Regions from separate parts of the Variovorax sp. P4_B11 genome, predicted to be linked through region 2. Evidence: predicted binding sites of a transcription regulator. Region 2 holds the regulator's gene; the other holds the start of a gene.
The links. The regulator NrdR, encoded in region 2, represses ribonucleotide reductase genes. The targets are predictions, from matches to a motif close to CACNANATNTNGTG.
Positions count from the first base shown of each region.

Region 1: the regulator NrdR is predicted to act here: its motif matches at 2,429-2,442, upstream of AC1DYD_RS13655 (ribonucleoside-diphosphate reductase subunit alpha).

Region 1 covers NZ_JBFUHO010000012.1:49,965-54,356, forward strand. Annotated here, with positions in the region: gene AC1DYD_RS13645 (sigma-54-dependent transcriptional regulator) at 1-1,503, shown strand, start outside; gene ampD (1,6-anhydro-N-acetylmuramyl-L-alanine amidase AmpD) at 1,673-2,206, shown strand; gene AC1DYD_RS13655 (ribonucleoside-diphosphate reductase subunit alpha) at 2,549-4,392, shown strand, end outside.
Region 2 covers NZ_JBFUHO010000020.1:65,140-69,531, forward strand. Annotated here, with positions in the region: gene AC1DYD_RS18985 (transglycosylase SLT domain-containing protein) at 1-51, shown strand, start outside; ZMP/ZTP riboswitch at 90-219, shown strand; gene glyA (serine hydroxymethyltransferase) at 262-1,506, shown strand; gene nrdR (transcriptional regulator NrdR) at 1,523-1,966, shown strand; gene AC1DYD_RS19000 (GspH/FimT family pseudopilin) at 2,131-2,703, shown strand; gene pilV (type IV pilus modification protein PilV) at 2,691-3,233, shown strand; gene AC1DYD_RS19010 (PilW family protein) at 3,220-4,014, shown strand; gene AC1DYD_RS19015 (pilus assembly PilX family protein) at 4,023-4,392, shown strand, end outside.

The DNA of each region.
Region 1 (4,392 bases), on a different contig from region 2:
CCCGCCCAGATCCTGGTCGTCGACGACGAGCCCGATCTGCGCACGCTCTACGAACTCACGCTGTTGCGCGAGGGCTATCGGGTCGAGGCCGCCGGCAGCGTCGCCGAGGCCTCGCAGCACCTGGACGCCGGCCGTTTCGATGCCGTGATCACCGACATGCGCCTGCCCGACGGGCTCGGCATGCAGATCCTGCAGCGCATCCAGCAGGACCAGCGCACCGAGCGCTGCGTCGTGATGACCGCCTACGGCTCGGCCGAGAACGCGGTCGAGGCCCTCAAGGCCGGCGCCTTCGACTACCTGACCAAGCCGGTCGACCTGAAGCAGTTCCGGACCGTGGTGGCATCCGCGGTGCAGGCCACCGCGCAGTTGGGCAGCACCAGCGTCGCGCGGCCGGTCGACGATCGGGCCGAGGACGGCGCCAGGATCGCCAGCCCGATCGGCAGCGGCGGCGAGGCCGCGCTCGAGCGACTGGTCGGCGACTCGGAACCGATGCGCATCGTCAAGGCGCGCATCGCCAAGGTGGCGCGCGGCATGGCCCCGGTGCTGGTGCGCGGCGAATCCGGCACCGGCAAGGAACTGGTCGCCCGCGCCGTGCACGCCTGCAGCCAGCGCAGCGACGGCCCCTTCGTCGCGGTCAATTGCGGCGCCATTCCCGAGAACCTGCTCGAAGCCGAGTTCTTCGGCGCGCGCAAGGGCTCCTACACCGGCTCCTCGCAAGATCGCGACGGCTATTTCCAGGCCGCGCGCGGCGGCACGCTGTTCCTCGACGAAATCGGCGATCTGCCGCTGGCGATGCAATCCAAGCTGTTGCGCGCGATCCAGGAACGCAGCGTGCGCCCGATCGGCTCGACCCAGGAGGACGCGGTCGACGTCCGCATCGTCAGCGCGACCCACAAGGACCTCCAGGCGGAGGTGCAGGCGAGCCGGTTCCGGCAAGACCTGTTCTACCGCCTCAACGTGATCGAGATCGCGGTGCCGGCGCTGCGCGAGCGCCGCAGCGACCTGCCGGCGTTGTGCGAGGCCTTGCTGGCGCGCATCGCGCACGACGCCGGCATGCCGGTGCCGACGCTGTCGACCGAGGTGCTGCTGCGGCTGTCCGAGCATCCGCTCCATGGCAACGTGCGCGAGCTCGAGAACCTGCTGCACCGCGCCGTGGCCTTGAGCGACGGCGACAGGCTGCACCTCGACTTCGCCGGCAGCACGACGCTGGCGGCCGAAGCGCCGCTGTCGGAACCCGCGCCACCGGCCTATCTGGCGGCGTCCGCCTCGGTCACGGCCGCGCCGTCGAAGGCCGCGCCGGAAGTGCCCAGCGACCTGCAGGGCTACCTCGACCAGCAAGAGCGCGAGATCCTGATCCGGGCGCTGCAGGAGACCGGCTTCAACCGCACCGCCGCGGCGGCCCGGCTCGGCCTGAGCCTGCGCCAGATCCGCTACCGGATCGCACGCCTGGGCATCGCGACCCCGAACGGCGACGACCCCCATGGCTTCGGCGCCGATGAATGAGCCCCCACGCTCCCCCACTGCGTGTGGGTCGCTGCCCCCCAAGGGGGAATCAGCAGGCCGCCCGTCAGCGCGAAGCGCGGACTTCGCCGCGCTGGCGGCCCGGCGCCGGCCTGAGCCCGAAGCCGCCGCCGGTCTCTGGAAGAACGGCTGGTATCGCTTCGCGCGGACCTTGCGCTCGCCCAACTTCGGGCCGCGCCCTGCCGCGGCCCAGATCGACCTGATCGTGCTGCATTCGATCAGCCTGCCGCCCGGCCAGTACGGCGGCGACGAAGTCCAGCAACTGTTCACGAACCGCCTCGACTGGGATGCGCACCCCTATTTCGGCAGCATCCGCGACCTCGAGGTGTCGGCGCATTTCTATGTGCGGCGCAATGGCGAGTTGTGGCAGTTCGTCAGCTGCGACGACCGTGCCTGGCATGCCGGTGCGTCCTGCTGGCGTGGCCGCGCCAATTGCAACGACGATTCGATCGGCATCGAGCTCGAGGGCCTCGAGGGCGGGCCATTCGAACGCGCGCAGTACGAAACCCTGGCCAGCCTCTGTCCCGCGATCGCGCAGCGCCATGCGATCCGCTACATCGCCGGCCATCAGCACATCGCGCCGGGCCGCAAGGAGGACCCCGGCGCCGGCTTCGACTGGCACCTGCTGCAGGCGCAGTTGGGCTGGGATCCCGCCATGTTCCCCGCGGGCGCGATCGACCGCTAGTTTTTTTTTATCGGCCGGCGTGACGCGATGCGTCGCTGCGCCGACGCGGCTGCGACGGCCCCGCCACTGCCCAGGTGCAGCAACCATGCGCTTTTCAGGCCCAAATGCAGCGGAAACGCCCGCCAGCCGCGGGCTGCGCTAGCGTCGTTCAACGGCCACGGGGCAGAAGCGCGATCCGGCACCGCCCAGGCTCATTCCACAAATGTGTATATTTGTAGAAAACACTACATCTAGTGGGTTGTAGCCCCGCGAGACCCTAGATATAGTGTGCCCTGCCCGGCGCTCGACGCCTAAAACCATGGCCGCACTGGCACCGCCGCCCCAACAAGAATCGAGGATCGCATGCAAACTGCCCTGAACACCCCCTCCGCCCCCCGCGCTGTTTCCTCGACGTCGCAGCAGCGCGACGTCGCCGGCTCGCCCGCCGGCAATGCGCTGGCCCACTACCAGATCATCCGCCGCAACGGCGCGGTGGTGCCCTTCGAGCCGAACAAGATCGCGATCGCGATGATGAAGGCCTTCCTTGCGGTGCACGGCACCCAGGGCGCGGCCTCCGCCAGCGTGCGCGAGACGGTCGACAGCCTGACCCAGGCCGTGGTCCGCGCGATGGTGCGCTCGCGTCCGGGCGGCGGCACCTTCCACATCGAGGACGTGCAGGACCAGGTCGAACTCGGCCTGATGCGCGGCGGCCACCACGAGATCGCCCGCGCCTACGTGCTCTACCGCGAGCGCCGCAGCCAGGAGCGCCTCAAGCAGGGCGAGCAGGACGCCCCGATCGCGGTCTCCACGCTGCACGTGCTGGACCGCGGCGAGCGCGTCGCGCTCGACCTCAACGACCTCAAGGACCTGATCGAATCGGCCTGCGTCGGCCTCGGCGACAGCATCACGGCCAGCCCGATCGTGGCCGAGACGATGCGCAACCTGTACGACGGCGTGCCGCTCGACGAGGTCTACAAGGCCTCGATCCTGGCGGCCCGAACGCTGATCGAGAAAGACCCCGACTACACCTTCGCCACCGCCCGCTTGCTGCTGCACACGATCTTCAAGGAAGTGATCGGCCGCGAAGTGCCGCTGGCCGAACGGGCCCAGGCCTACGCCGACTACTTCCCGCACTTCATCAAGAAGGGCGTCGACAACGAGCTGCTCGACGAGAAGCTGCTGCAGTTCGACCTGGCCCGCCTGGGCGCCGCGCTCAAGCCCGAGCGCGACCTGCAGTTCGACTACCTCGGCCTGCAGACCCTCTACGACCGCTACTTCCTGCACGTGCGCAAGTCGCGCATCGAGCTGCCGCAGGCCTTCTTCATGCGCGTCGCGATGGGCCTCTCGCTCAATGAGATCGACCGCGAAGCCCGCGCCATCGAGTTCTACGAGGTGATGTCGTCCTTCGACTTCATGTCGAGCACGCCGACCCTGTTCAACAGCGGCACCCTGCGCTCGCAGCTGTCGAGCTGCTACCTGACGACCGTGCCCGACGACCTCGACGGCATCTACGAGTCGATCAAGGAAAACGCGCTGCTGTCGAAGTTCGCCGGCGGCCTGGGCAACGACTGGACCCGCGTGCGCGCGCTCGGCAGCCACATCAAGGGCACCAACGGCGAATCGCAGGGCGTCGTGCCCTTCCTCAAGGTGGTCAACGACACGGCGGTGGCGGTCAACCAGGGCGGCAAGCGCAAGGGCGCGGTCTGCACCTACCTCGAGACCTGGCACCTCGACATCGAGGAATTCCTCGAGCTGCGCAAGAACACCGGCGACGACCGCCGCCGCACCCACGACATGAACACGGCCAACTGGATCCCCGACCTGTTCATGCGCCGCGTGATGGAAAAGGGCAGCTGGACCCTGTTCTCGCCGTCCAACGTGCCCGACCTGCACGACAAGTTCGGCCTCGACTTCGAGACCGCCTACGTCGCCTACGAAGAGAAGGCCGCGCGCGGCGAGATCACGCCGAGCCGCACGCTGCAGGCCTCGGACCTCTGGCGCAAGATGCTCACGATGCTGTTCGAGACCGGCCATCCCTGGATCACCTTCAAGGACGCCTGCAACGTGCGCTCGCCGCAGCAGCACGCCGGCGTGGTCCATTCGTCGAACCTCTGCACCGAGATCACGCTCAACACCAGCGACACCGAAACCGCGGTCTGCAACCTCGGCTCGGTCAACCTGCTGCAGCATTTGAAGGACGGCAAGGT
Region 2 (4,392 bases):
AAGCCGGCCCAGCCGGACCCCCAGCAGGTCGCCCTGCTCGGGGATTCGTAACCCTTGGGGCCGCGCCGGCTCGCGCCGTCGGCTACACTCGGCCAGCACGCGACTGGCGATAGGCGCAACCCTTATCAGGTGCATTGCGCTGACGTGGACTACCACTGGGAAGCGTGCCGCCTGCATTCTTGATCGGCAGGTGTTCAGCCGTTCGCCTGGGCAGCCCTTGTTTGGTTGAAGAACAAGGACCAACGTCCACGAAGGACTGCCATGTACCACCGCAACATCCTGGTCGAACAGACCGATCCTGAAATCTGGGCTGCCATCCTGGCCGAGAACGCCCGCCAGGAACACCACATCGAGCTGATCGCGAGCGAGAACTACGCCTCGCCGGCGGTCATGGCGGCCCAGGGCTCGCAACTCACCAACAAATATGCCGAGGGCTATCCCGGCAAGCGCTACTACGGCGGCTGCGAGCATGTCGACGTCGCCGAGCAACTGGCCATCGACCGCATCAAGCAGCTCTTCGGCGCCGACGCCGCCAACGTCCAGCCGCATTGCGGCGCCTCGGCCAACGAGGCCGTGATGCTGGCCTTCCTGAAGCCCGGCGACACGATCATGGGCATGAGCCTGGCCGAAGGCGGCCACCTGACCCACGGCATGCCGCTCAACATGAGCGGCAAGTGGTTCAACGTGGTGAGCTACGGCCTCGACGCCAACGAAGCGATCGACTATGACGCGATGGAACGCAAGGCGCACGAGCACCTGCCCAAGCTGATCATCGCGGGCGCCTCGGCCTACTCGCTGCGAATCGACTTCGAGCGCTTCGCCAAGGTCGCCAAGGACGTCGGCGCCATCTTCATGGTCGACATCGCCCATTACGCCGGCCTGGTGGCCGCGGGCGTGTACCCGAACCCGGTGCCGCACGCCGACGTCGTCACCTCGACCACCCACAAGAGCCTGCGCGGCCCGCGCGGCGGCATCATCCTGATGAAATCGCAACACGAGAAAGCCATCAACAGCGCGATCTTCCCGGGCCTGCAGGGCGGCCCGCTGATGCACGTGATCGCGGCCAAGGCGGTGGCTTTCAAGGAAGCGCTGTCGCCCGAGTTCAAGGTCTACCAGCAGCAGGTCGTCACCAACGCCCGGATCGTCGCCGAAACCCTGACCGAGCGCGGCCTGCGCATCGTCAGCGGCCGCACCGAGAGCCACGTGATGCTGGTCGACCTGCGCGCCAAGGGCATCACCGGCAAGGAAGCCGAGGCGGTGCTGGGCGCCGCCCACATGACGATCAACAAGAACGCCATCCCGAACGACCCCGAGAGGCCGATGGTCACCAGCGGCGTGCGCATCGGCACGCCCGCGATGACCACCCGCGGCTTCAAGGACGAGGAAGCGCGCGCCACCGCCAACCTGATCGCCGACGTGCTCGACAACCCGCGCGACGCGGCGAACATCGACGCGGTCCGGGCCAAGGTGCATGCGCTGACCAGTCGCTTCCCGGTTTACGCCTGAACACGAGCCGCCCTGCATGAAGTGCCCCTTCTGCGGTCACCTCGAAACCCAGGTCATGGAGACCCGGGTCTCGGAAGACGGCGACTTCGTGCGGCGCAGGCGCCAATGCGGCGCCTGCGACAAGCGCTTCACCACCTACGAACGGCCGGACGTCAACTTTCCGGTGGTGGTCAAGAAGGACGGCAGCCGGGCCGACTTCGACACCGCCAAGGTGCGCGCCTCGATGATGCTGGCGCTGCGCAAGCGGCCGGTGAGCATCGAGCAGATCGACAACGCGCTGCTGCGCATCGAGCAAAGACTGCTGTCCAGCGGCTTGCGCGAGATCGAATCGACCAAGGTCGGCGAACTCGTGATGCGCGAGCTCAAGCGGCTGGACAAAGTCGCCTACGTGCGCTTTGCTTCGGTCTATCGCAGCTTCGAGGACGTGGACGAGTTCAGGCAGCTGCTCAGAGATATTTGAGGTCGACGCGCGACGGCTTCTGCGGCTAACTTCCTTAATCATCGGACACAATCGTCCGGAACTGTCGCTTCTCTCGCCATTTCTCCCGCTCGTCGGTAGATTTTCGCCGCAGATCGACTGGGGCTTCGCGTCGCGGCCAGTGGGGCCCTAGCATCCGGGCCGCCATGCCCGTTCTGCTTCCCCCCCTGCGCCGGCCTCGCGCGCCATCCCTGGGATTCACCGCCGTCGAACTGATGGTGGTGATCGCCATCGTCTCGATCCTTGCGGGGTTGGCGATGCCGGGCTTCGGCGCGCTCATCGACAGATACCGGCTGCGCCGCGCCAGCGAGGAAATGACCGCCACGATCTACCTGGCAAGGTCGGAAGCGCTGCGGCGCGGCGGCAACGTCACGCTTCGCAAGACGTCGGCGAGCGGGTGCTCCGACCGGGGAGTCACCGACTGGAGTTGCGGCTGGCTGCTGTTCGCCGATGCCGACAACGACGGTGTGCTCGGTCCCGGCGAGGAAGTGATCCAGGCCTGGCCTGCGCCTGAAGGCGCGATCGCAGAAATCCACCTGCCCAGTGCGTCGCCCTACGTCCGAGTGAACCGCTGGGGACGGTTCGGCAGCAGCCTGGGCATCTTCAGCATCACGCTGCGCCCCGCCGGCAACGCCGAGAAGTCCGCGGCGTGGGTCCTGTGCATGTCCGCGGGCGGACGGCTGCAAACCATTCAACGGGCCGAACGATGCCCCAGCTGAACCGCCAGGACGGCCTCACGCTGCTGGAATCGCTGGTGGCGGTCGCGATTCTCGCCGTCGCGGTACTCGGCATGCTCGGCGCGCAATTGCGCACGCTGGCCGACACGCAGACCAGCGTCCGTCGGGCACAGGCGGTCCGGCTCATCGAGGATTTCGCCGAGCGCATCAAGACCCATTCCGATGGTTTCCGTCGCCTGGATGCCTATGTCACCGACTGGGACGCCATGCCCGCGGCGCCCGACTGCCGGACCGTCGCCTGCGATCCGGCGACGCTCGTGCAGTGGGACCTCGCCGTCTGGAAGCAGGCGATCGCCAACACCCTGCCCCTCGGCCAGGGCAGTGTTTTCGAATCCGGCAACGAAACAACGCCCGGATTGAAGCGGCAGCTGGGCGTGATGGTGGCATGGCGCGCCAATGAACGCGCAGCCGACGCCAGCGCCTACGCGAAGCCCTTCGCCATCGACCCATCGGCCGCCAAGGTCGTCTGCCCGGCAGGCCTGGTCTGCCACCTGGTCCATGTCCAGCCCTGATTCTCGGCCGATCCGAAGCCGTCGCGAGCAAGGCCTGAGCCTGATCGAACTGCTCGCGGGCATGGTCGTCGGGCTGCTGGTCGTCATGGCGGCCCTCGGCACGCTGCTGCTGTCGCGCGAGGCCGCCAGCAGCGTCAGCGACCTGAGCCAGTTGCAGCAGCAAGGCGCCTACGCGTTGCACGTGATCGGCATGCAGCTTCGGCAGACCGGCGCGATGGACGCGGTTCGAGACGACGCCACCGGGCGCTACGCGTTCGGCAACCACCGCGCGAAGGCGGGCCGCACGGACTTCGCGGTGTTCGGCGTCGACGGCCAAGGCGCGGCGACCGACAAGGTCTCGGTCGCTTACGCTCCAGCCGCGTGGTCGAATTCGGCTGCGGCAGCGAATGGCGCCGTCTCGAAGCTGCCGGGGCAGTTCGACTGCAGCGGCTCCAGCGTGCAGGGCGCCGACCGCGTGGACGCGACCTTCGAGGTCGATGCCAAGGGGCAGCTGACCTGCACCGGTCGAACCAGGCAGCCGGTGATCCGCGACGTCGCGGACTTTCAGATCGGCTACCGCGTCGATACCGGCAAGGGCGTTCAGATCATGGAAGCCCGTGCGGTCGAAAGCATGAAGCTCTGGGGCGCCGTCACCGCCATCGAAGTCTGCCTCGACCTGCAGGGCAGCGAAAAAGGCCCGGATCTCGGCCTTTCCTACAAGGGTTGCCAAGGCACCGACAGGCCCCGCAACGGCCATGTCCACCTGGTGTTCCGCAACGTCTTCAGCTTGCGCACGCCATGAGGCAGGCCATGCAAGGCAACTCTTCCCGCCCGCGCCAGCACGGCATCGCGCTGTTCGTCGTCCTGGTGATGGTGCTGCTGATCACGCTGCTCGTGCTCAGTTCGTCGCGCATCGCCCTGCTCAACGAAATGGCGACCGGCATCGACAGCGACCATCAGCGCACGCTAGCAGCCGCTCACGCCATGGTCCGCGATGCGGAATTCGACATCCAGGGAGAGGGCCCGGACGGCTCGCCCTGCGCAGCCGCCGGCTGCCGTCTCGGGGGCGTCCTCGATGCCGCCGGCGGCCGGATCTTCTACCCCACCAGCGCCAGCGAGCTGCTGGATCTGCAGGCGGCGCTCGGTGCGAACAGTCCTTCCTGCGCGGCAGGCATCTGCG